Regions from separate parts of the Tsukamurella sp. NPDC003166 genome, predicted to be linked through region 1. Evidence: predicted binding sites of a transcription regulator. Region 1 holds the regulator's gene; the other holds the start of a gene.
What was found. Region 1 encodes LexA, which represses DNA repair genes until DNA is damaged. Its sites were predicted from a motif close to CGAACANNTGTTCG; they were not measured.
Positions count from the first base shown of each region.

Region 2: a site for LexA is predicted at 1,822-1,835, ahead of ABZX10_RS09625 (SAV_6107 family HEPN domain-containing protein). Genes of this name have one in related genera too.

Region 1 is NZ_JBEXNL010000016.1:54,179-65,453, forward strand. It holds gene hrpA (ATP-dependent RNA helicase HrpA) at 1-2,563, shown strand, start outside; gene nrdR (transcriptional regulator NrdR) at 2,574-3,047, opposite strand; gene ABZX10_RS17345 (LysM peptidoglycan-binding domain-containing protein) at 3,262-3,897, opposite strand; gene lexA (transcriptional repressor LexA) at 4,155-4,865, shown strand; gene ABZX10_RS17355 (DMT family transporter) at 4,849-5,778, opposite strand; gene ABZX10_RS17360 (LysR family transcriptional regulator) at 5,859-6,698, shown strand; gene ABZX10_RS17365 (acyl-CoA dehydrogenase) at 6,695-7,843, opposite strand; gene ABZX10_RS17370 (acyl-CoA dehydrogenase family protein) at 7,844-9,076, opposite strand; gene ABZX10_RS17375 (QsdR family transcriptional regulator) at 9,127-9,732, shown strand; gene ABZX10_RS17380 (DUF1345 domain-containing protein) at 9,729-10,382, opposite strand; gene hflX (GTPase HflX) at 10,401-11,275, opposite strand, start outside.
Region 2 is NZ_JBEXNL010000006.1:120,753-132,027, reverse strand. It holds gene ABZX10_RS09635 (NAD(P)/FAD-dependent oxidoreductase) at 1-1,147, opposite strand, end outside; gene ABZX10_RS09630 (N-acetyltransferase) at 1,155-1,769, opposite strand; gene ABZX10_RS09625 (SAV_6107 family HEPN domain-containing protein) at 2,002-2,415, shown strand; gene ABZX10_RS09620 (DUF3040 domain-containing protein) at 2,521-2,940, shown strand; gene mraZ (division/cell wall cluster transcriptional repressor MraZ) at 3,546-3,977, shown strand; gene rsmH (16S rRNA (cytosine(1402)-N(4))-methyltransferase RsmH) at 4,170-5,168, shown strand; gene ABZX10_RS09605 (hypothetical protein) at 5,165-6,061, shown strand; gene ABZX10_RS09600 (penicillin-binding protein 2) at 6,190-8,025, shown strand; gene ABZX10_RS09595 (UDP-N-acetylmuramoyl-L-alanyl-D-glutamate--2,6-diaminopimelate ligase) at 8,050-9,603, shown strand; gene murF (UDP-N-acetylmuramoyl-tripeptide--D-alanyl-D-alanine ligase) at 9,600-11,144, shown strand; gene mraY (phospho-N-acetylmuramoyl-pentapeptide-transferase) at 11,141-11,275, shown strand, end outside.

The DNA.
Region 1 (11,275 bases):
CTCCGCCTTCCCGTTCGTCCAGCCGCCGGACGAGCGTGCGGTCCGCGACGGGACGGCCCTGCTCGACGAGCTGGGAGCGCTCGAGGACGCCGCCCCCGGGCACAAGAAGCTCACGACGGTGGGCCGGCAACTGGCCGACCTCCCGGTCGATCCGCGGATGGCCCGGATGCTGGTGGCCGCCCGCGAGTTCGGCGTGCTGGCTGAGGTGCTGGTCATCGTCGCGGGCCTGTCGATCCAGGACGTGCGGGAACGGCCCGCCGAGCACCGTCAGGCGGCGGACGCCCAGCACGCCCGCTTCGCCGATCCCACCTCCGATTTCCTGTCCTACCTGAACCTGTGGCGCCACCTCGGTGAGCGCCGCGCCGAGCTGAGCTCGAGCGCGTTCCGCCGCGAGTGCCAGCGCGAGTTCCTGCACTACGTGCGGATCCGCGAATGGCAGGACCTGCAGGGTCAGCTCCGGCAGATCTGCCGCGACCTCGGCTGGAAGCTGGACTCGCTGGGGCGCGAGCCGGCACCGTCGCCGGACCTGATCCACCAGGCGATGCTGGCCGGCCTGCTGTCCCAGATCGGGCTGCGCGAACCGGACGGCAGGGAGTTCCTGGGCGCACGGGGCGCGAAGTTCCTCGTCTTCCCCGGATCGGCGCTGTCGAAGAAGCCGCCCCGGTTCGTCATGGCCGGCGAGCTCGTGGAGACCTCGCGATTGTTCGCGCGGACCGTCGCCAAGATCGAGCCCGAGTGGGCCGAGAAGCTGGCCGGGCCACTCGCCAAGCACCACTACTCCGAGCCGCACTGGTCCACCAAGCGGGAGGCCGTACTGGCCAAGGAGCGGGTCACGCTCTTCGGCGTGCCGCTGGTCGCCGACCGCACCGTGAACTACGGCCGGATCGACCCGGTCGTGGCCCGCGACCTGTTCCTGCGGCACGCGTTGGTCCAGGGCGAATGGCGCACCCGGCACCGGTTCTTCGCACGCAACCGCGCGCTGCTCGACGACGCCGAGTACCTCGAGGACAAGGCGCGCCGCCGCGACCTCGTGATCGACGAGGACGGGCTGTTCGCCTTCTACGACCGCAGGGTGCCGGAGGGCATCGTCTCCGCCCGCCACTTCGATGCGTGGTGGAAGAAGGCCTCGCGCGCCGATCCCGCTCTGCTCGACTTCACCGCGGAGGACCTGCTCGCCGACGGCGCCGCCGAGGTCACGGCCGACGCGTACCCCACGACGTGGTTGCAGGGCCGCGTCGAGGTGCCGCTGAAGTACCGCTTCGAGCCGGGCGCCACCGACGACGGAGTGACGGCGCGGATCCCGGTCAAGGATCTGGCGACGGTGCGCGCAGACGGCTTCGAGTGGCTGGTGCCCGCGATGCGCGAGGAGCTCGCGACGGCGCTGATCAAGTCGCTGCCGAAACAGCTCCGCCGCGAGGTCGTGCCCGCGCCCGATTTCGCCGCGGCCGCCCTCGCGCGACTCACCCCGCGCGCGGAGCCGCTCGCCGACGGGCTCGCGCGGGAGCTGACCCAGTTGTCCGGCACGGTGATCCGTGCCGAGGACTTCTCCCCTACCGCATTGCCGGACCACCTGCGGGTGACCTTCGTGGTGATCGGTGATGACGGCCGCGAGCTCGGTTCCGGCAAGGACCTCGACGCGCTCAAGCGACGGCTCGGGGCGGCCGTGCAGGAGGACCTGTCGAGCCGCGCGGGCGCCTACGAGCGCGCTCCCGCCCGGGAGTGGACCGCGGCCACGCTCGGCGACGTTCCGCGCACCATCGACACGGAACTCCGGGGCAGCCGCGTGACCGGGTTCGGCACCCTCTATCCCGACGGTGACCGCGCCGGCGTCCGGGTGGTCGCCAACGAGCCGGACCAGCTGGCCCTGATGGGGGCGGGCCTCGACGTGCTGCTGTCGAACGCGCTGCCCACGGCGCACAAGTCGGTACTGCAGTCGGTCGGGCAGCGGGACCGGCTGGCGCTGTCGCAGAGCCCGTATCCGACGCCGATGGACCTGGTGGCCGACTGCCGCCGGCGCGCCATCAGCGATCTCCGGGCGCGCGCGGGCCTCGCGTGGACCCCCGAGGAGTTCACAGCCCTGACCGCGTCCGTGCGCGCCGACCTGGGCGCCACGGTGCAGCAGTACTTCGCGGACGTCGCGGCGGCCGTGGCGACCGCGACGGAGGTGCGCGGCGCGATCGCCTCGGCACCGCCCGCGCTCCGCGATGCCGCAGACGACATCGCCGAGCAGTTGGACGGGCTGCTGTTCCCCGGCTTCGTGGCCGCGACGCCCGGCGTGCATCTGCGGCACCTGCCTCGGTACACGGCCGGGGCCGCTGCGCGATGGGCGGCACTGCCCGCGGCGATCGACCGGGACGACCGTGGGACGGCGACGCTCGACCGCGTGTACGGCGCGCTGACCGCGAAGCTCGATACGCTGCCCCAGCACCGACGTGACACGGCGCTGGACGAGGCGAACTGGCTGATCGAGGAACTCCGTGTGAGTCTGTTCGCGCAGTCGCTCGGCACCGCCGGTTCGATCTCCGAGAAGAAGGTCCTTGCCGCGATCGCGGCCCTGACCTGACCTGACCGCGCTACGCGGCGTCGGTCGGGTCCGCGGCGGCGGCGCGGGTACGGAGGTCGCGGATCGCGGCCTCGAAGTCCTCGATGGACGAGAAGCCCTGGTAGACCGATGCGAAGCGCAGGTAGGCCACCTCGTCGAGATCGCGCAGCGGGCCGAGGATGGCCAAGCCCACCTCGTTGGCGGGGACCTCGGCGACGCCGGTGGCCCGAATCGCCTCCTCGACCTGCTGGGCGAGCTTGTGCAGATCGTCCTCGGCGACGTCCCTGCCCTGGCACGCCCGGCGCACGCCCTTCACGACCTTCTCGCGGCTGAAGGGCTCGGTGACGCCGTTGCGCTTGACCACCGCCATGACCGCGCTCTCGACCGTGGTGAACCGGCGTCCGCACGCGTTGCACGAGCGGCGCCGACGGATGCCCTGCCCGTCGTCGAACACCCGCGAATCGACCACACGGGTGTCCTCGTTCTTGCAGAACGGGCAATGCATGGGTTCACCTCCCGCGCGGGTGCGCTCGGATGTACGGCGAGGCAACTGCAGCACCGTGGCCCCTGCCACGGCCGTGCCCCGCGATCTCGACACCGAGAATACTCGGCGCGGCAACGGCACCACATTGTCGAGGTGCGCCACGCGCCCGCCCTGCCGGGAATCCACTATCGCCATCCGAGTGGTCATCCGCGTCTCCTTCACTCGTGCTGTGCCGTCAGTACCGCGGGGTGACCAGCGTCTGCCCCGCGTGGACCCGCCCGTCGCGGAGCCCGTTGATCTCCGAGATCTCCGCGACCACCGCGGCCTGCGCGCGATCGGGCGCGATCTCGCGGGCGATCTGCTCGAGGCTCTGGCCCGTCCGCACCGTGACGATCGACGTGAGCGCGGGCCGCACAGCACCGACCGGGGCCGGATCCGCCTGCTGCGCGCCGCCGAACAGGACCAGCAGGCCCACCAACGCGCCGACCGCGAACAGGAGGCACACGGCCAGGGACGGACCCGGGGTGCGCCGCGCGCAGCCGTCCACCCGCGAGACACCGCGAGGGGCACGACGGCCGACCGAACGCACGCGCGGACGTTCGACGGTGCGCCGCGCCGCCCCGCGGGCTCCGGTCACGCGGACCGCGCCGGGCACCGTTCGAACAGATCCCTCGGAAACGTCGTTCGACGGGGTGATCGATCCGGCCGACACCTCCTGCGAGCGGCTCCGGGCGAGCCGCGGCGACACGCCTCGCGCCCGGGTGGCGCCGCGCCGATCCGCAGCGGCGGAGCCGTGCCGCGCAAGCGCCTGCGCCTCCGAGGCGGGCTCCTGTGCTGCGGTGATGACATCCCGATCGATGATCGCGGTCATGATCTCTCCCTACGTCGGTAGCGGGTCCTTCTCGCTCACCTACAGGTCTATCGGAGGGGACTGACAAGTTTTTCCATCCAGCCCCACCAGTCACACCGGAGTGCGTGCATGTGTTCGAAAGAACTTCTGTTCGATTTCTACCACACCCCCGCCCCGAGCGGAAGACACGCGGGCAAATTTCTCGAACAAATGTTTGTCATCACCTACCGCCTCGACTACAGTGGATTGCAGAACCGAACGGGCGTGAGGAGCGGCACATGACAGAGGAACGACAGGTCCAGCATCGGGACAAGCGCTTCCGCGACGCGCAGGGCAATGTCTCGGAGGATCACCTCACGCGCCGGCAGAAACAGGTGCTCGAGGTCATCCGGCGGTCCGTGCGCGATCGCGGGTATCCGCCGAGCATCCGCGAGATCGGTGACGAGGTGGGCCTGACCTCCACCTCGTCGGTCGCTCATCAGCTGCGCACCCTGGAGCGCCTGGGCTTCCTCCACCGCGACCCGAACCGCCCGCGCGCGGTCAACGTGCAGGGCGCCGAGGAGCGTACGGCGCAGGTCATCCAGAAGGTCATGGAGGACGAGGACAGGATGCCCGAGCCGGCCTTCGTGCCGGTGCTGGGCCGCATCGCCGCGGGCGGCCCCATCCTCGCGGAGGAGGCGGTGGAGGAGATCTTCCCGCTGCCGCGCGAGCTGGTGGGCGAGGGCTCGCTGTTCCTCCTCAAGGTGGTCGGCGAATCGATGACCGACGCGGCGATCTGCGACGGGGACTGGGTGGTCGTCCGGCAGCAGTCCGTCGCCGAGAACGGTGACATCGTTGCCGCGATGCTCGACGGCGAGGCCACGGTGAAGACCTTCCGGCGCACGGGTCGCGACGTGTGGCTGATGCCGCACAACCCGGCGTTCGACCCGATCCACGGGAACGACGCGGTGATCCTCGGCAAGGTCGTCACGGTCATGCGGCGGATCTGAGCTCAGCCGGTTCCGAAGACGCCGGCTCGTCGACCTCAGGGTCGGGAGCCGGCGTTCGCCGTCCTCCGAGGGCGGCGATCGCGCACGCGGCGCCTCCGAGCGCGAGCCCGGCGACCGCGCCCGGATGCACGGGCTCGCCCAGTAGGACGAAGGCGAACATCGCGGAGACGGACGGGATGACCGCGAACAGCATCGCCGCGCCGCTCGCTCCGGCGAGCCCGATCACCCGGAGATAGAGCGTCGTGGCGGTCATCGAACTGAGCAGCACCATCAGCACGAGAACGACCGCGCCGCGGACCGGATCGATGACCGTCGCGCCGAACAGCAGCGCCAGCGCACCTGCGGGCACGGCCGCGATCAGCATGCCGACCGCGTTCCCAGCCAGCGGGTCCACGTCGCGGCAGAACCGCTGTTGGTAGACGCCGCCGACCGCGATGCCCACCAGCCCCAGAAGGGTGAAGCCGATACCCGCGCCGGCGTGCGCGAGGGCCGGCACCGTCGACCAGCACGCGGTGACGACCGCAGCGAGGCCCAGCCCCGCGGCCAGCGCCCGGCGGGCAGTGAGTCGCTCGCGCAACACGGCCCGCGCGACGAGGACGGTCAGCGCCGGGTTCACGCCGATGATGAGTGCCGCGACGCCGGCCGGCACCCCGGCCCGCAGGCCCAGGTAGCAACCGAGGAACTGCGTTGCTTGCGTGAGCAGCCCCACGACGAGCGCGTGTCCGAGAGACGTGCCCGTGGGCGGTCGCCGGCTCGTCCACCGCACGACGCCGAGCAGGAGCACGCCCGAGATCGCGAACCGCAGGAAGAGGAGGAGGAACGGACTCATCGCCGCGACGCCCAGCGCGCCGAGCGGATAGCCGAACGCGTACAGGACGATGACGGAGACGGCGAGCATCGGAGGGATTCTCATGGCTCCCATCGTCGAACGCGCAGGCAGTGCTCGTCCAACAATGATTGGCGATCATGATCGATCGAGGATATCGTTCGGTCATGTCCACACCGATCCTCGACATCGTCCCGCTGCGCAGCGTCGTCGCGATCGCGCGGTGCGGCGGGGTCCACCGCGCGGCCGAAGCGCTGCACCTGACGCAGTCGACGGTGAGCGCGCATCTACGCCGGCTGGAGAAGTCGACCGGCGGGACGATCGTGGAGAAGGCCGGTCGGGGCGTCCGGTTCACCGACCACGGCTCCCGCCTCCTGGCGCACGCTCAGACGATCCTCGACGCGCACGACGCCGCCGTCCACGAGCTGTCGTCACCGACCACCAGGACGCTGTCCGTCGCAGCCACGGAACACGGCGCCGACCGGCTCATCCCCGCGCTGAGCAAGGCCTTCGGCACCCTACCGGGCGGCTGGGCGGCGCACTTCCGCTTCGACCGCAGCGCGCAGGTCGCGAACGCGGTGGAGCGCGGGCTCGCCGACGTGTCGGTGTTCCTCGCCGCGGCGGACCACCCCGACGCCGTCGGGCCGATCCACCTGCACTGGTACGCGGCGCGCGAGTGGGCCGTCCCCGGGGACACGGTCCCGGTCCTGCTCTTCGACGAACCGTGCGTGCTCCGCTCCCCCGCGACGGATGCGCTGCGGCGCTCCGGGACCGACTACACGATCGCCGTCGAGGCGGCGAACCTCGCCGGGCTCTACTCGGCCGCCCGCACCGGCATCGGCGCGACCCTGCTGCCCGCGATCGACGCGACCGACGGACTGGTCCCCGTGGACGCGCTACCCGCCATCCCCGCGATCACGCTCGCGGTCACCGTCGGGCCGCGCGTACCGCCGACGGTCCGCGCGGCCGTGCGGCGCGCCGCCGCCACGCTCACGGCCCCCGACTAGCCGCCGACCGCCTCCGCATACCGGTGCAGGTGGTCGGTGGCGGAACCGAACTCGGTCTCGATCGCGGTGAGCCGCTTGAAGCAGTGACCGATCGCGAGCTCCTCGGTGAGCCCCATGCCGCCGTGCAGCTGCACCGCGTTCTGGCCGACGAACCGCGCCGCCCGCGCGATCGTGATCTTCGCCGCGGAGACGGCCCGCCGGCGCACCCGCGGCTCGGCATCCAGGTTGAGCACGGCCAGATAGGCCGCCGCCACGGACTGCTCCAACTCCAGCGCCATGTCGACCATCCGGTGCTGCAGCGCCTGGAAGGAGCCGATCGGCACGCCGAACTGGCGACGGTTGAGGGTGTACTCGACGGTGTCCTCGAGCACCCGGCGCATGATGCCGACCGCCTCGCTGCAGACGGCGGCGGCACCGTCGTCCAGCGCGCGTTCGATGAGCTCCCAGGCGCACCCCTCGGCCCCGAGCAGCGCCGCTACGGGCACGCGGACGTCGGCGAGCTCCAGGTCGCCCGTGTGATGATCATCGATCGTGCGGAAGTACCGGGCGTCGATCCCGGCGGGCGGCGCCTGCGGGTCGAACTCGAGCAGGAACAGCGAGAGCCCGTCCCGGTCGAGCCGGTCCCCCGCGGTCCGCGCCACCACGATCAGGTGCGTCGCGAGGGGGAGGTCGGCGACCACGATCTTGGCGCCGGACAACACGTAGCCGTCACCGTCGCGGACCGCGGTGGCCTGTACGTCCCAGGGCTCGCGCCCCGACGCGGGTTCGGTCAGAGCGACCGCGATCCGTGCCTCACCCGCGGCGACGGCCGACAGCACGCCGTCGGCGGCCGGACCGCCGGAGCCACGGAGCAGCGCCGCGCCCACCACGACGGTGCCGGTGTACGGCTCCACCACGAGGGCGCGGCCGAGTTCCTCGGCGATCACCATCATCTCCTCGGGGCCGCCGCCGAGGCCGCCCACGGACTCCGGCAGCGTCGCGGCGAGAATGCCCAGGTCGGAAGCGAACGCCTCCCAGACCGCAGGTTGCCAGCCGGCCGCGGACCGTGCGGCGCTGCGCGATTCGACCAGCGGGTACCGGCCCGCGAGGTAGGACCGCACGGCATCGCGCAGCATGCTCTGTTCGTCGGTGAGTGTGAAGTCCATCTACAGCCCCAATGCCGCTTTCGCCAGGATGTTCCGTTGAATCTCGTTGGAGCCCGCGTAGATCGAGCCCGCACGATCGTTGAAGTAGCGCAGCGGCGCCACGGCCTGCCACAGGTCGCCGCTGTGCGCCCCGTCCGCGGGCGGCAGGTACTCGACCACCGGACCGCCGGGCCGGGTGACGTGCGGCTGGTAGATGCGGCCGCGCGGCCCCGCGCTCTTGTGCACGAACTCGGTGACCGCCTGGCTCAGCTCGGTGCCGAGGATCTTGAGCATCGACGACGCCGGGCCCGGGTTGCCGCCCTCGGCCAGCACGGCGAGCGAGCGGTGCTCGAGGATCTCGAGCACGTCGACGCGGGCGCGCAGCTCGGCGAGGCCGAGCCGGAAGTCCTCGTCCTCCGCGAGCGGGCGGCCGGCCCGCCCGGGCACCGTCGTCGCGCGTTCGGCGAGCCGGTCGAGTGAGACCTGCAGCCACGGCGCGGATGCGCCGCCCCCGCGTTCGAACTCGAGGAGGTACTTGGCGACGGTCCAGCCCTCGTCGACCCTCCCGAGCACGTTGGCCTTCGGTACGCGCACCTTGTCGAAGAAGACCACGTTCTGCACCTCCTCGCCGGAGGCCATGACCAGCGGCTGGATCTCGATCCCGGGCACCGTCATGTCGAGCAGCAGGAAGGTGATGCCCTGCTGCTTGCGCTCCTGCTTCGAGGTGCGCACCAGGGCGAACATCCAGTTCGCCTCCCGGGCGTGGGTGGTCCAGATCTTGGAGCCGGTGAGGACGAGATCGTCGCCGTCGGACTCCGCGCGCATCGCGAGCGAAGCCAGGTCGGATCCCGATTCCGGCTCCGAGTAGCCCTGGCAGAAGAACACCGACGCGTCGAGGATCCCCGGTAGGAAGAAGCGCTTCTGCTCCTCCGTGCCGAACTTCACGATCGCGTGCGCCACCATCCGGATCCCCATCGGAGACAGGAAGGGCGCACCGGCGAGCACGGACTCGCGAGCGAAGATGTAGTGCTGCGCCACCGTCCAGTCGCAGCCGCCCCACTCCACCGGCCACGCCGGCGCGGCCCATCCCCGCTCGTGCAGGATCGCCTGCCACTGCAGGCTCGCCTCGTGGTCCGAGTACACGCTGGTGGCCAGGTCGCCAGCGGCACGCAGATCCTCGGTGAGGTGCGCGTCCAGGAACGCCCGCACCTCGTCGCGGAACGCCTCCTCGGCCGCCGTGAACGTCACATCCATCCGGGATTCCCCTCGTTGACACCCTCGCAGTGGCGAGACAAAATAGCAGTATGTCTTATCCGTCGCGCCCTGACAACCAGTCCGCCGTGATCCGTCGCGCGGCCGAGTGGTTCCGCGAGGGCCGCCGGGTGGACCTGGGACAGCTGGCGAAGGCCAGCGGCATCGGCCGAGCCACGCTGTACCGCTGGTTCGAGGGGCGGGAGCAGGTGGTCGGCGAGGCGATCTGGCTCGGGATCGCCCAGGCGATCGAGCGGGTCGAATCCACGGAGCCCGTGCGCGACCGCGCGGCCTTCCTCCGCTCCTTCGGACGGCTCGCGCACGAGGTCCGTGCCTATCCCCCGCTCACCGGATTCGCGACGGACGAACCGGAATTCGCGATGCGCGTGCTGCAGGCACCCGGCAGTGTGGTGCAGGAGCGGCTCATCGCGTGGGTTCAGGCCTGGCTCACGGACCTCACGATCCCCCAGCCCGACGGTGCTCGGGACATCACCCGAGCCGACCTGGCCTACGCGATCGTGCGGCTGGCCGAGTCGTTCCTGTGGTCGGACATGATCATCGGCACCCCGCCGCAGCCCGACACCGCGACGGCCCTCGTCGCGCTGCTGCTCGACGGTGCCTCCGGGAGCGGCCCGTCCGGCCGCGACGCGGCGGGTTAGCCGGAGACGATGCCCACGACCAGGTTGATCGCGGTGGCCAGGATCAGCGTGCCGAACACATAGGACAGCAGACACTGGCGCAGCACCAGGCTGCGGATCGTCGGCGACGAGACGGACGTGTCGGAGACCTGATAGGTCATGCCGAGGTTGTAGCTGAAGTAGAAGAAGTCGCGGTACGCGGGAGCGATGTCGGCGTTCCAATCGATCCCGCCGGGCTGCTCACCGGGGTCACCGTAGTACTCGGCCGCGTACTGCGTCGCGTAGGTCAGGTGCAGCGCGGCCCACACCGCGAACGCCGCGAACAGCGCCGCGGCGGCCCCCGCGTCCCGGTTGGCGGACTTGCCCGCGACCAGGAGCGCCACGATGGCGACGAGGCCGCTCAGCGCGATCACCGCGACGGCGAGCTCGGCGACACGCGGCCGGAAGTTCTCCCGCTGCACCGTCGCCCGCGTCGCCTCCGCGCCGAGGGGCCAGAGCACCGCCCATCCCATCACCACGAACACCGCGGCCGCGGCGCCGATCCCGACCAGGACACCCAGCGTACCGTCGAGCAGAACACCCGCGATCACCGCGGCGATCGCACCGACGACCAGAGCGATCCCCGCACGCGCGGAGATGGACAGCAACGGCCCCGGAGCCCGACGAGTCATGGTCTCGATTGTGCGCGACTACTGCGCGTAGCGGGCCAGCAGCCCCGCGAGCGCGCCGGGCACCCGCGCGACGATCCGCGTACCGTCGGCCTCGTGGTCCGCACTGACCACCGTGCCCTCCGCGTGGATCCGGGCGACCAGGTCGCCCCGCTCGTACGGCAGCAACGCGGCCACCTCGACATCCCCCGCGGTGATCAGCCCGGTCAACACGTCGAGCAGCTCATCGACGCCCTCGCGGGTGTGCGCGGAGACGAACACCGCGTCGGGCAGCGCGACGCGCAGCTGCGCGAGTACCACCGGGTCGGCGGCGTCGATCTTGTTGACCACGAGCAGCTCCCGCGGCAGCGTGGCCTCCCGCTCGCCCGCGACCTCGCGCAACACGTGCCGCACCGCGTCGATCTGGCGCTGCGGCATGGGGTCACTGCCGTCCACCACGTGCAGGAGCAGGTCGGCGTCGACCACCTCCTCCAGCGTGGACCGGAAGGCCTCGACCAGCTGGGTGGGCAGGTGCCGCACGAACCCGACGGTGTCGGTGAAGACCACGTCGCGGCCGTCGGCCAGCGTGCTCTGCCGGGTGGTCGGGTCGAGGGTCGCGAACAGCGCGTTCTGCACCAGCACCCCGGCGTCGGTCAGCCCGTTGAGCAGGCTCGACTTGCCCGCATTGGTGTATCCGGCGATGGCCACCGACGGCACGCCCGAGCGGCGGCGCTGCCCGCGCTTGGTGTCGCGGGCCTGCTTCATGCCCTTGATCTCCCGGCGCAGCTTGGCCATCCGCTCGCGGATCCGGCGACGGTCGGTCTCGATCTTCGTCTCGCCGGGACCGCGCAGGCCCACGCCGCCGTTGCTGCCGGCGCGGCCGCCGGCCTGCCGGGACAGCGCCTCACCCCAACCGC
Region 2 (11,275 bases), on a different contig from region 1:
CGAGGCCCGAGAAGGTCATCGCCAGCACCGCGGGCCGACGGGGCGCTTCCCCGGCCAGCATGTCGCCGCGCGCGCGGGCCAGGTGGCCGCGATCGGCGGTGAGCAGGCCGAGCCCGGACTGCTCGGCGAGCGGCACCCCGTCGAACGCGGGCGGCGCCGTCGTGCCGAGCCGCAGCACCATCCCCACGCCGGGGCCCACCTGGATGCTCCGGCGCCACGCAGCGATCCGCGCGGCGTCGTAGCCGCCGCGGGCCAGCAGATCCAGGGTCGTCAGGACGTGGCAGCCGGCGAGCACGGTGCGGGCCCGGACGGTCCGCGCACCGTCGGGCCCGGCGACGGTGACCTCCCACTCCCTACCGGACCGGCGCAGTTCCGTGACGGGCGTCCCGAGCTCGACGGCGCCTCCGTCGGACGTCAGGCGGGAGATCAGCGCCGCGGTGAGCGCGCCGCTGCCGCCGACCGCCCGGCCCGGCGGGAGGGTGTGCATGAGGGCGGCGAAGCCGATCATGGGCGCGGTGCCCGGCTCGCTCATCGCCGGCCCGGACTGCGCGCCGAACCAGGCGAGCGCGGCCTTGAGTCGCTCGTCGTCGAAGTACTCGTCGAGCAGCTGATCGCCCGAGGCGAGGTAGGTGCGCGACATCTGCGTGAGGCTCCCGCGCCCCTTCGTGGGCCAGAAGGCGCGGCCCAGCCGAGGGGCCGTGGGGGAGGAGCCGAAGGCGGTCATGGTCGCCTTCGCCCGGGGCGTCCAGTCCGCGACGAAGCGACGGTACGCAGCCGCCTCCCGGACGCCGCACGCCGCGGCGACGGACTCGGTGGTGGCGTCGAGGTCCCGCCGGAAGACGATCGGCGGGGCCTGCGTTCCGGGCGGGGTGGGCGCGAACGCCCAGGGATCGCAGTCCAGGTAGCGCAGCCCGTGCGCCGCGAGGTCGAGCTCCTCCGCGATGCCCGTGTGCCGGAACATCAGGTGCGCCGACGAGCCGCGGTCGACGCGGTAGCCCGGGAACCGTTCGACGGTGCTGACCGCCCCGCCCGGCACCGTGTCCGCCTCGAAGACCGCGACGGAGCGGCCCTGCGCCGCCAGGTACGCGGCGCCGACCAGCGCGTTGTGGCCGGAACCGACGACCGCGACGTCGACCTCCGGGCTCATGGAGTGCTCATGGTGCCGGCGGGCCGAAAGGCAGGTCGTGGCCGAGGACCGCGAACGGGCGCGGGTCGCCCGAGAATCGGAAGTCCCGCAGCACGTCGTAGAAGCCGGTGCGGCGGTAGAGCTTCCAGGCCCGGTTCTGCTCGGCGGCGACCTCCGGGGTGGAGAGCAGGACCCGCGGCTCCGGGCGGTCCGTGAGGAGTGCGGTGAGCAGCGCGCTGCCGACCCCGTGGCCCTGCGCCGCGGGGTGCACGTGCAGTTCGGTCAGTTCGAAGTAGTGGCCGGCCATGGCGTCGATCCCGGCGGGAGGCAGGCCGCGCTGGCGCAGACCCACGCGGAGCTGGCGGTTCCACCACTGATCCCCCGCTCCGCTGTAGCCGTAGGCGATGCCCACCAGATGGTCGACGGGGCGCCCGTCGGCCGCCGGGAGCGCCTGGACGGCGCCGAACGCGGCGTACCCGGGACGGTTCAGGTGCTCGCGCCACATCGGCAGACGGTGCGTCTCCGTCCCCGCCGGGTAGTCCATGGCCGCCACGTAGATCTGCAGGGCGGCGGGCAGCCACAGCGTGGCGTCGTGCGGGGAGAGGGCGTGGATCCGTGGGGCCTGCGGGATCACTGCGCTCACGGATCGACCTTTCCCTTGACGTGTCGGACACTCACGCTATATTAGAAGTGATCGAATGATTGTTCGATCACGGACCATCGGATTGGCGCGCATGTTCTGGCGCCGGGGCGGGTACGTCGGTCCCGGTCCATCCGGCGGGGCTGGCGCGGAACGAGGGAAGCGTTACGTGTCAGTCCCGTCCGGTACAACACAGCGGTAACAGCGACGAGGTTCACGGAGCAGGAGGAAGGTCATGGTCGAATCGAAGGTGCGGATCGATCACGTCGGGTCCCGCCGGCGCGTCGGGGAGTCGGGCGCCGCCCGGATCCTGGACCGTGCGGACCAGTTCCTCGCCCGCGCCGGCGGCTCGCCGGCGCCCGCCGATCAGTACCGCGAGATCTATCACGCCGCGCTACGCGGCGCGGCCGCCCTCCTGGCGGAGCGGGAGACGGGCGTGCGGCGCCCCACACGCAACGCGTGGCTGCGGCTCGCGAAGGCCGCTCCGGGGTATGCGGAGTGGGTGGCCTACTTCACTTCCGTGTCCGGTGTGGTCGCCGCGCTGGAGACCACGGCGCGCACCGTCAGTGCCGAGGAGGTGGCCGTGCTGCACGGTCGCGTCCAGAGCTTCCTGAATTCCGTCGAGTCCGACCTGAGTCGCGCCGCATAAATCTCACAGTGGGCGCTAATTGTTCGGTGGATGGTGGTCGTGTGCTCGCAAGCCTCGTATCATGGAGCTAGGAGTTGGACCCCATGAGTGCTGAAGGAGGGGAACGTGCCACTCTCCGAGCACGAACAGCGCATGCTCGACCAGATCGAGAGCGCGCTCTATGCCGAGGACCCGAAGTTCGCGTCGAACGTACGCGGCGGCCGGTTCGGCGGCGCTTCGGGCAAGCGTCGCGTGTTCGCCGCGATCGGTTTCGCGGTCGGACTGATGCTGCTCATCGCAGGAATGTTGCTGCCCAAGGTCGAGTACACCGTGATCGTCGGCCTCATCGGCTTCCTGCTGATGTTCGGCTCCGTGATCTACGCCCTGTGGTCCGGGCCGTCCACCAAGGGGCCGCGCGGCACCGTCGGTGAGGACGGTTCCGTCCGTGCACCGTCCGGTCGTGGGCGCGGCGTGAAGGGGGCCCGTGCGTCGGGTCAGTCCTTCGTCGCCCGCATGGAGGAACGCTTCCGCCGCCGCTTCCCGTGAGTTCGCGGAGCTGAAAGAGCCGCCGGCCTGATGGTCGGCGGCTTTTTCGTTGCGCTGTGAGCGAAACTCGCGCCGTGCACCCGGGGCGTGCGAGGGGCGGAGGCAGCGGGCGAGGCTGCGTGGCGGCTTCCTTCCCGCAGATCTCTCCGGCCGCGGCAGATTTCTCCGGTCGCCCCGTGGATACCCGGGGCGAGCGGAGATTTCTGCTGCATCCGGAGATTTCTGCTACGCCGTGGATGGCCGCCGTCGCCAGGCTTGCTACTCGCCCCGCCCGGTCTCCCCACATCTCCCCACCCGGTTCCCCCACTTCTCCCCACGGGCGGTGTGGCCGCGCTCCGTCACGCCTCAGCAGTCACACCTATCGCGGTGGTTGCTGCCTCGCTGCCTGGTGTGACGAAGCCCGACGCGCCGGGACGAGCCGCGTCCCCCACTTCTCACCACGAGTCTGACCTGCCGTAACTCTGAGAATACGCCGCGAAACGCGCTCCGGCGTGGTTGAAAGTGGCGGATGGTGGGGTAATGTGGGGCGCACTGGAGAGGGACGCGCTAGTCTGAAGTCTCGATCCAGTGACAACCCCGACGGGGGGAGGCGGGAGGTGGCCGTGATGTTCACGGGTACCTACACGCCGAAGCTCGACGACAAGGGACGGCTCACCCTCCCCGCGAAGTACCGCGAGGAACTGGCAGGTGGGCTCACGATCACGAAAGGACAGGATCGAAGCCTCACGGTGTACCCGAAGGCGGAGTTCGAGCGCATCGCCGAGAAGGCCGATGCCATCGAATGGACCGACCCCGCGGGACGCGCCTTCTACCGCAACTTCTTCGCCAGCTCGGACGATCAGCGTCCCGACTCCCAGGGTCGGATCTCACTGTCGGCCGATCACCGTCGCTACGCAGGCCTCACCAAGGAATGCGTCGTCGTCGGATCGCGGAGGTTCCTGGAGATCTGGGACGCGGAGGCGTGGGACGCCTACCAGGCACAGCACGAAGACGACTACGCGCAGCCGCAGTCGGAATCGCTGAAGGCGATCTTCTAGGCCGCGCAGCACGCCCCGCAGCACCACAGCAGAGCACGTCCGCGACGAGGTGGACCGAGGCCTGCGCCCGAATCGGCCCTGACGTACTTCCCCAACGCCAGGTACGGGTCGGGCGGGGACCCCGCTTCATCCGCCGGAACGTCATCCCACAGCACCGCCCATCGCCAATCCCCGTCGTGCTCTGGAGGAGCCATGTCCGATTTCGGTCACGTGCCGGTCCTGGCGACCCGGGTGCGCGAGCTGCTCGCTCCGGCCCTTCAGCACGACGGTGCCGTCTACGTCGACGCCACGCTCGGTGCCGGCGGCCACTCCGAGCTCATGCTCGAGTCCTTCCCGGACATCCGCGTCGTCGGCCTCGATCGGGACACCGACGCGCACGCCATCGCCGGCGACCGCCTCGCGCGGTTCGGCGACCGCTTCATCCCGATCCACACCCGCTACGACGGGATGGCCGATGCCCTCGACGAACTCGGTATGAGCGGGCCGGGACGCCCAGGCGTTCAAGCGATCCTGTTCGACCTGGGTGTGTCCTCCATGCAGCTCGACCGCGTCGAGCGGGGCTTCGCCTACTCGGTCGACGCGCCGCTCGACATGCGGATGAACGCCGAGGATCCGCTCACCGCAGCGGACGTGCTCAACACGTACTCGCACGGCGATCTCGCGCGGATCCTGCAGCGCTACGGCGACGAGCGGTTCGCGGGCAAGATCGCCTCCGCCGTCCTCAAGGAGCGCGAGAAGGAGCCCTTCACCACCAGCGGGCGCCTCGTCGAACTGCTCTACGCCACGATCCCGGCGCCCGCGCGCCGCACCGGCGGTCATCCCGCCAAGCGCACGTTCCAGGCGCTCCGGATCGAGGTGAACGCCGAGCTCGCCTCCCTCGAGGCCGCGGTACCGCAAGCGCTCGACGCGCTCGCTCCGGACGGCCGCGTCGTCTTCCTGAGCTACCAGTCGCTCGAGGATCGCATCGTCAAGTCGGCACTGGCCGAACGCATTCACTCGACGACCCCGGCGGGGCTGCCGATGGACCTGCCTGGCACCGGAGCGACCTTCGAGCTCCTCACCCGGGGCGCCGAGCGCGCCACCGACGACGAGATCGCCGAGAACCAACGGGCGGCGCCGGTGCGCTTGCGCGCCGCCCGTCGCCTCGACACCCCCGACCACCGGACCCGTAGCACGAGGAGCGCGCGATGACCGCACCGAACGCGACCCAGGCACCGTCGACCCCGGACACCCGGACCCGCCGCGCCCCGGCGCGGCGGGAGGACCGCGACACCTCGCGGCCGCGGTCGAGCTCGGCGCAGCGGGCGCTCGACCGGCGGCAGAAGCGGCTCGATCAGCAGCGCGCGGTCCTCGACGCGGGCGGCACCCTCCGCGAGACCCCGGCCGAGCGGGCGCTGCGGCGGCACCGCGATGGCGCGGACTCCGCCGGGCTGATGTCGAAGCTGCCCACGCCGCGCGTCCTCGTGCGCCGCGTGCCCTTCGTGCTGGCGCTGATCGCCCTCGTCTGCGCGGGACTCGCTCTGACGCTGTGGCTCTCGACCGGGAGTGCGGAGAACTCCTACGACCTCAGTAAGCGCGAGGCCGTCAACAACAGTCTCGCGGAGAAGAAGGCCGCGCTCGAGCGCGACGTGAAGTCGGGGGAGAGCGCGCCCGGCCTGGCCGAGCGCGCCACGGCCCTCGGCATGGTCCCCGCGGGCAATGTGCCGGTGCTGGTCGGGCAGCCCGACGGCAAGGTCGTCGTGGTGGGCAAGCCCGCGCCCGCCACCGGCGTGGCCAAGCCCGCGCTGAACCCCCCGGCACCGACCTCGGGGGATCCGAGCGGCGCCACGTCCAACGGATCCGGCACGCCGGTCGCCGGGAATCCCGGGCCCGCACCGGCCGGCGGGGAACAATTGGTCACCATGAACCCCGGCAGCCCGACCGTCGCGAACGCGCCGACGAGCGCACCGTCGACGGTTCCGCAGACCCCCGCGCAGGGCCAGACCCCTGCGTCCGCAACGACTCCCGCGCAGGCCGCACCCGCGCAGATCCCGGCTCAGCCGACGCCGGCCCAGCCGACGCCGGCCCAGGGGACGCCGCGGTGACCCGCGCCCAGCGCCCCCCGACGAAGACACGGCCCGCCGCCCGCGCGGGCACGCCGCGCGCAGCAGCGGCCCCGAAGGCCGGACACCAGTCCGCCCGCGCCCGCGTCAAGGGCGGTCGCGCGCCCGAGGTGTCCACGACCTTCCTCAGCCGCAACAGGATCGGCGGCTGGGTGATCGTCGCCGTGTTCGCCGTGATCGCCGTCTGGCTGGGCGTCGTCCAGTTCGTGCAGGCTCCGACACTGTCGGCCAAGGCCGCGAGCCAGCGCGAGGTCAAGGAGGTGCTGCCGGCGGTGCGCGGTTCCATCACGGACCGCTCGGGCCAGCCGATCGCCTTCACCATGGAGGCGAAGTCGCTCACCTTCCAGCCCGTGGCCGAGCGTAAGAAGATCCAGGAGAAGTACGACAAGGCCGTCGAGGCGAAGAAGGAGGGGGCCGGCGCCGCGAAGACCGACGAGCCCGTCACCGTCGACGACCGGCTGCAGCAGATCGCCAAGAAGATCGTGTCCGTGCTGGGCGATTCGGTGAACGAGCAGAAGCTGCTCGAGCAGTTGCGCAGCAACGACACCTTCGTCTACCTGGCTCGCGGCGTCGATCCCGCCAAGGCATCGGCGATCACCGACGAGTACGCGGAGGTCGGCGCCGAGCGGCAGTCGATCCGCAACTATCCCGGCGGCTCCCTCGCGGCGAACATCGTGGGCACCACCGGTTTCGAGGGACAGGGGCTCATCGGCCTCGAATCCTCGTTGGACTCGATCCTCGCGGGCACGGACGGCTCGCGCACCTACGACCGCGGGTCCGATCTGGCCGTCATCCCCGGGAGCACCCGCGACGTCCACCCGGCCGTGAACGGTGCCCGGGTGGTACTGACGCTCGACAACGACGTGCAGTTCTTCGTGCAGCAGGCGGTGGCGCAGGCCAAGGCGAAGTCCGGCGCGAAGAGCGTGCAGGCCGTGGTGCTCGACGCCAAGACCGGCCAGGTCCTGTCGATGGCGGTCGACAACACCTTCAATCCGTCGCTCGGCGTGAACAACAATCCGACATCGGCGCGCACCGGCAACCTCGCCGTGACCACGCCCTTCGAGCCGGGCTCGGTGAACAAGCTGATCACCGCCGTGGCCGCGATCGACAACGGCAAGACCACGCCGACGGAGGTGCTGCAGGTTCCGGGGCAGATCCGGATGGCCGGCGTCACGGTCAGGGACGCCTGGGCGCACGGCGTCGAGCCGTACACCACGACGGGCGTGTTCGGTAAGTCCTCGAACGTCGGCACCCTGATGCTGGCGCAGCGCGTCGGCGAGGACGCGTTCGCCGACTACGTCGACCGGTTCGGTCTCGGCCGTGCCACCGGCGTGGGCCTGCCCGGCGAGTCCGGCGGCGAAGTGCCCGCCCGCAATCAGTGGTCGGGCGGCACGTTCGCCAACCTGCCCATCGGCCAGGGCCTGTCGATGACGGTGCTGCAGATGGCGGGCATGTACCAGGCGCTCGCCAACGACGGGGTCCGTATCCCACCGCGCATCATCAAGGAGGTCGACGGTGCCGCCAACCCGGCGACCGCCGCGGAGCCGGTCCGGGTGATGAGCCCCGAGACGGCCCGGACGGTGCTGGACATGTTCCGTGCCGCGCTGCAGCGCGACCCGATGGGCTACCAGCAGGGTACCGGTGCGCCGGGTGCGGTCGAGGGGTACCAGATCAGTGGCAAGACGGGTACCGCACAGCAGGTCGATCCGGTGACGCACGCCTACTCGAACTCGCTGTACAACATCACCTTCGCGGGCGTCGCCCCGACCAACGACCCGCGGTTCGTCGTCGGGATCATGATGGACGCTCCCACCCGCAGCTCCGACGGCTCGGGCGGGCAGTCGGCGGCGCCGCTGTTCCACGACATCGCGACCTTCATGCTGCAGAAGTACGGCATTCCGCTCTCGCCGGCGGCGAAGCCGTTGACGCTGGTGGCCGGGAAGTAGTTAACCGACGGGTAGGATCTATCGGTGCCCGAATCGACTCTCACTCGTCCCGCCCATCCGCGCGGCGCCACGCCCGCCGAGGTCGCCGCGCAGGTCGCGGGCGTCAGCGCCGGCGGGCGCGACGCCGCCGGCGTGCGCCTGACCGGGGCGACGGTCCGCGCCCAGGACGCCCGGCCGGGCGATCTGTTCTGCGCGGTGCCCGGCACCGCGACGCACGGCGCGCGGTTCGCAGCCGGGGCGATCGAGGCCGGGGCCGTCGCGGTCCTCACCGATCCGGACGGTGCCGCGCTCCTCGCGCAGGACGGCATCGACGTGCCCGTGCTCCTGCACGACGACCCGCGCACCGTCCTCGGGCCGGTCGCGGCGGTCGTGTACGGCGCACCGTCGAGCCGGATGACGCTCGTGGGCATCACCGGCACGTCCGGGAAGACGACCACGAGTTTCCTGGTCGAGGCGGCGCTCGCCGCGACCGGCGACCCGACGGGGCTGATCGGCACCGTCGGCACGCGGATCGCCGGCGTCGACGTGCCGAGCTCGCTGACCACGCCCGAGGGCACCGCGCTGCAGGGCCTGTTCGCCTCCATGGTCGAGCGCGGCGTGACCGCGGCCGTGATGGAGGTCAGCTCGCACGCGCTCGCGCAGAACCGGGCGGGCGGGAGCCGGTTCGCGGTGGGCGCGTTCACCAACCTCAGCCAGGATCACCTCGACTACCACCCGACCATGGAGGACTACTTCGCGGCGAAGTCGCTGCTGTTCATCGGAGCGCAGGCGTGCGAGCGCGCCGTGATCTGCGTGGACGACGAGTGGGGCGTCCGGATGGCCGAGCTCCGCCGCGCGGCGGGCCTGCCCGTGGTCACCGTCGCGACGACGGGACCGGCGGATTGGACCGCCGGCGAGGTCGCCGCGCACGCGGACGGCACGCAGCGGTTCACCCTCAGCAGCCCCGACGGGCAGAGCTACTCCGCGATCGTGGGCCTGCCCGGCGCCTACAACGTCGCCAATGCCGCGCTGGCGCTGGTCATCGCGCAGGAGGCCGGCGTCCCGCTCGCCGACGCGATCCGCGGGATCGGCGCCGTCGCCGTCCCCGGCCGGGTGCAGCGCATCGACCGCGGCCAGGACTTCCTCGCGGTCGTGGACTACGCGCACAAGCCCGCCGCGCTCGACGCGGTGATCGCGACCCTGCGCGGCCAGACCGCCGGTCGCATCGTGGTGGTCGTCGGCGCCGGCGGCGACCGCGACCGCGGCAAGCGACCGCTCATGGGCGAGGCCGCCGCGCGCGCCGCCGAGCTGGTGATCGTGACCGACGACAACCCGCGGACGGAGGACCCGGCCGCCATCCGCGCGGCGGTGCTGGCGGGCGCGCGCGCCGTGCCCGACGGTGGCGAGGTACGCGAGGTGGGCGACCGCCGCGCCGCCATCGCCCTGGCCGTGAACTGGGCCCGCACCGGCGACGTGGTGCTGATCGCCGGCAAGGGCCACGAGGCGGGCCAGGAGATCAACGGGGTCAAGTACCCGTTCGACGACCGCGACGAGGTCGCCGCCGCGCTCGAGGCCCGAGCGGCGGGGGAGCGCGCATGATCGAGCTGACCCTGCGGCAGGTCGCCGACATCGTCGGCGGCACCCTGCACGACGTACCCGACCCGGAAGCGCTGATCACGGGCACCGTCGAATTCGACTCGCGGGAGGTCGGCCCCGGGGGCCTGTTCCTCGCGCTGCCCGGCGCCCGCGTGGACGGCCACGAGTTCGCCGCGACGGCCGTCGAGAAGGGCGCGGTGGCCGTGCTCGGCGCGCGCCCCGTCGGCGTCCCCGCGATCGTGGTCCCCGTGTCGGGCGAGACCGACAACCGCGTGATGGCGCTGGAGAACGACGTCGACGGCGCCGGTGCCGCGGTCCTCAAGGCCCTCGGCGACCTCGCCGCGTACTGCACGAAGACCCTCGCGGCCGACGGGCTCACCGTCGTGGGGGTCACCGGCTCCGCCGGCAAGACCTCCACCAAGGACCTCATCGCGGCGGTGCTGCGACCGCTCGGCGAGACGGTCGCGCCGCCCGGCTCCTTCAACAACGAGATCGGCCATCCGTGGACCGCCCTGCGCGCGACCGCGTCGACCCGGTTCCTCGTGCTGGAGATGTCGGCCCGCGGCATCGGTCACGTCGCCGCGCTGGCGCGGGTCGCGCCGCCGCGGATCGGTGTCGAGCTCAACGTCGGCACCGCGCACCTCGGCGAGTTCGGCAGCCGCGAGGCCATCGCGCAGGCGAAGGGTGAGCTGGTCGAGGCGCTGCCCCCGGAGGGGCTGGCAGTACTCAACGCCGACGATGCCGCCGTCGCCGCGATGGCCTCCCGGACGGTCGCACGCGTCGTGCGGTACGGGACCGCAGACGCGGACGTCGCCGCGGAAGGCGTCACCGTCGACGGGACCGCCCGTGCGTCCTTCACCCTGCGCACCCCGGGTGGCTCCGCGCCGGTGGCGCTCAAGGTGCACGGCGAGCACCAGGTGCACAACGCGCTCGCCGCGGCTGCCGTCGGCCTCGAGTGCGGTGCGAGCGTCGAGCAGGTGGCAGCGGCGCTCTCGGGTGCCGGGGCGGCATCTCCGCGCCGGATGGACGTCTTCACGACCGAGGACGGGGTCACCGTCGTCAACGACACCTACAACGCCAACCCCGATGCGATGCGCGCTGCGCTGCGCAGCCTCGTGCTCATGTCCGAGCACGACGAGGCCGGAGAGCGCCTGCCGGGCCGCGAGCGGCGCCGCACCTTCGCGGTGCTCGGCGAGATGGGCGAACTCGGCGACGAGTCGATCGTCGAGCACGACCGGCTCGGCCGGTTCCTGGTGCGGCTCGACATCACCGGGACGATCTGCGTCGGCACCTCGCGCGCCGTGCACGCGCTGTGGCAGGGCGCGGTCATGGAGGGCTCGTGGGGGAGCGAGGCGATCCGCGTCGACACCCGCGACGAGGCCGTCGAGCGGCTGCGCGCCGAGCTGCGGCCGGGAGACCTGGTTTTGGTGAAGGCGTCGAAGTCCGAGAAGATGTGGGAGGTCGCCGAGCACCTGGGCACGGCCGGCCCGCGCACCGATGAACACCGAGTCGATGAACACGAGAACGGGGAGTCACCGAAGTGATCCAGATCCTGTTCGCGGGCGGCATCTCGCTGGCCGTGGCGATCCTGCTCACACCCGTGCTGATCCGGGTCTTCTCCCGGCAGGGCTTCGGCCAGGAGATCCGCGTCGAGGGGCCGCAGAGCCACCAGAAG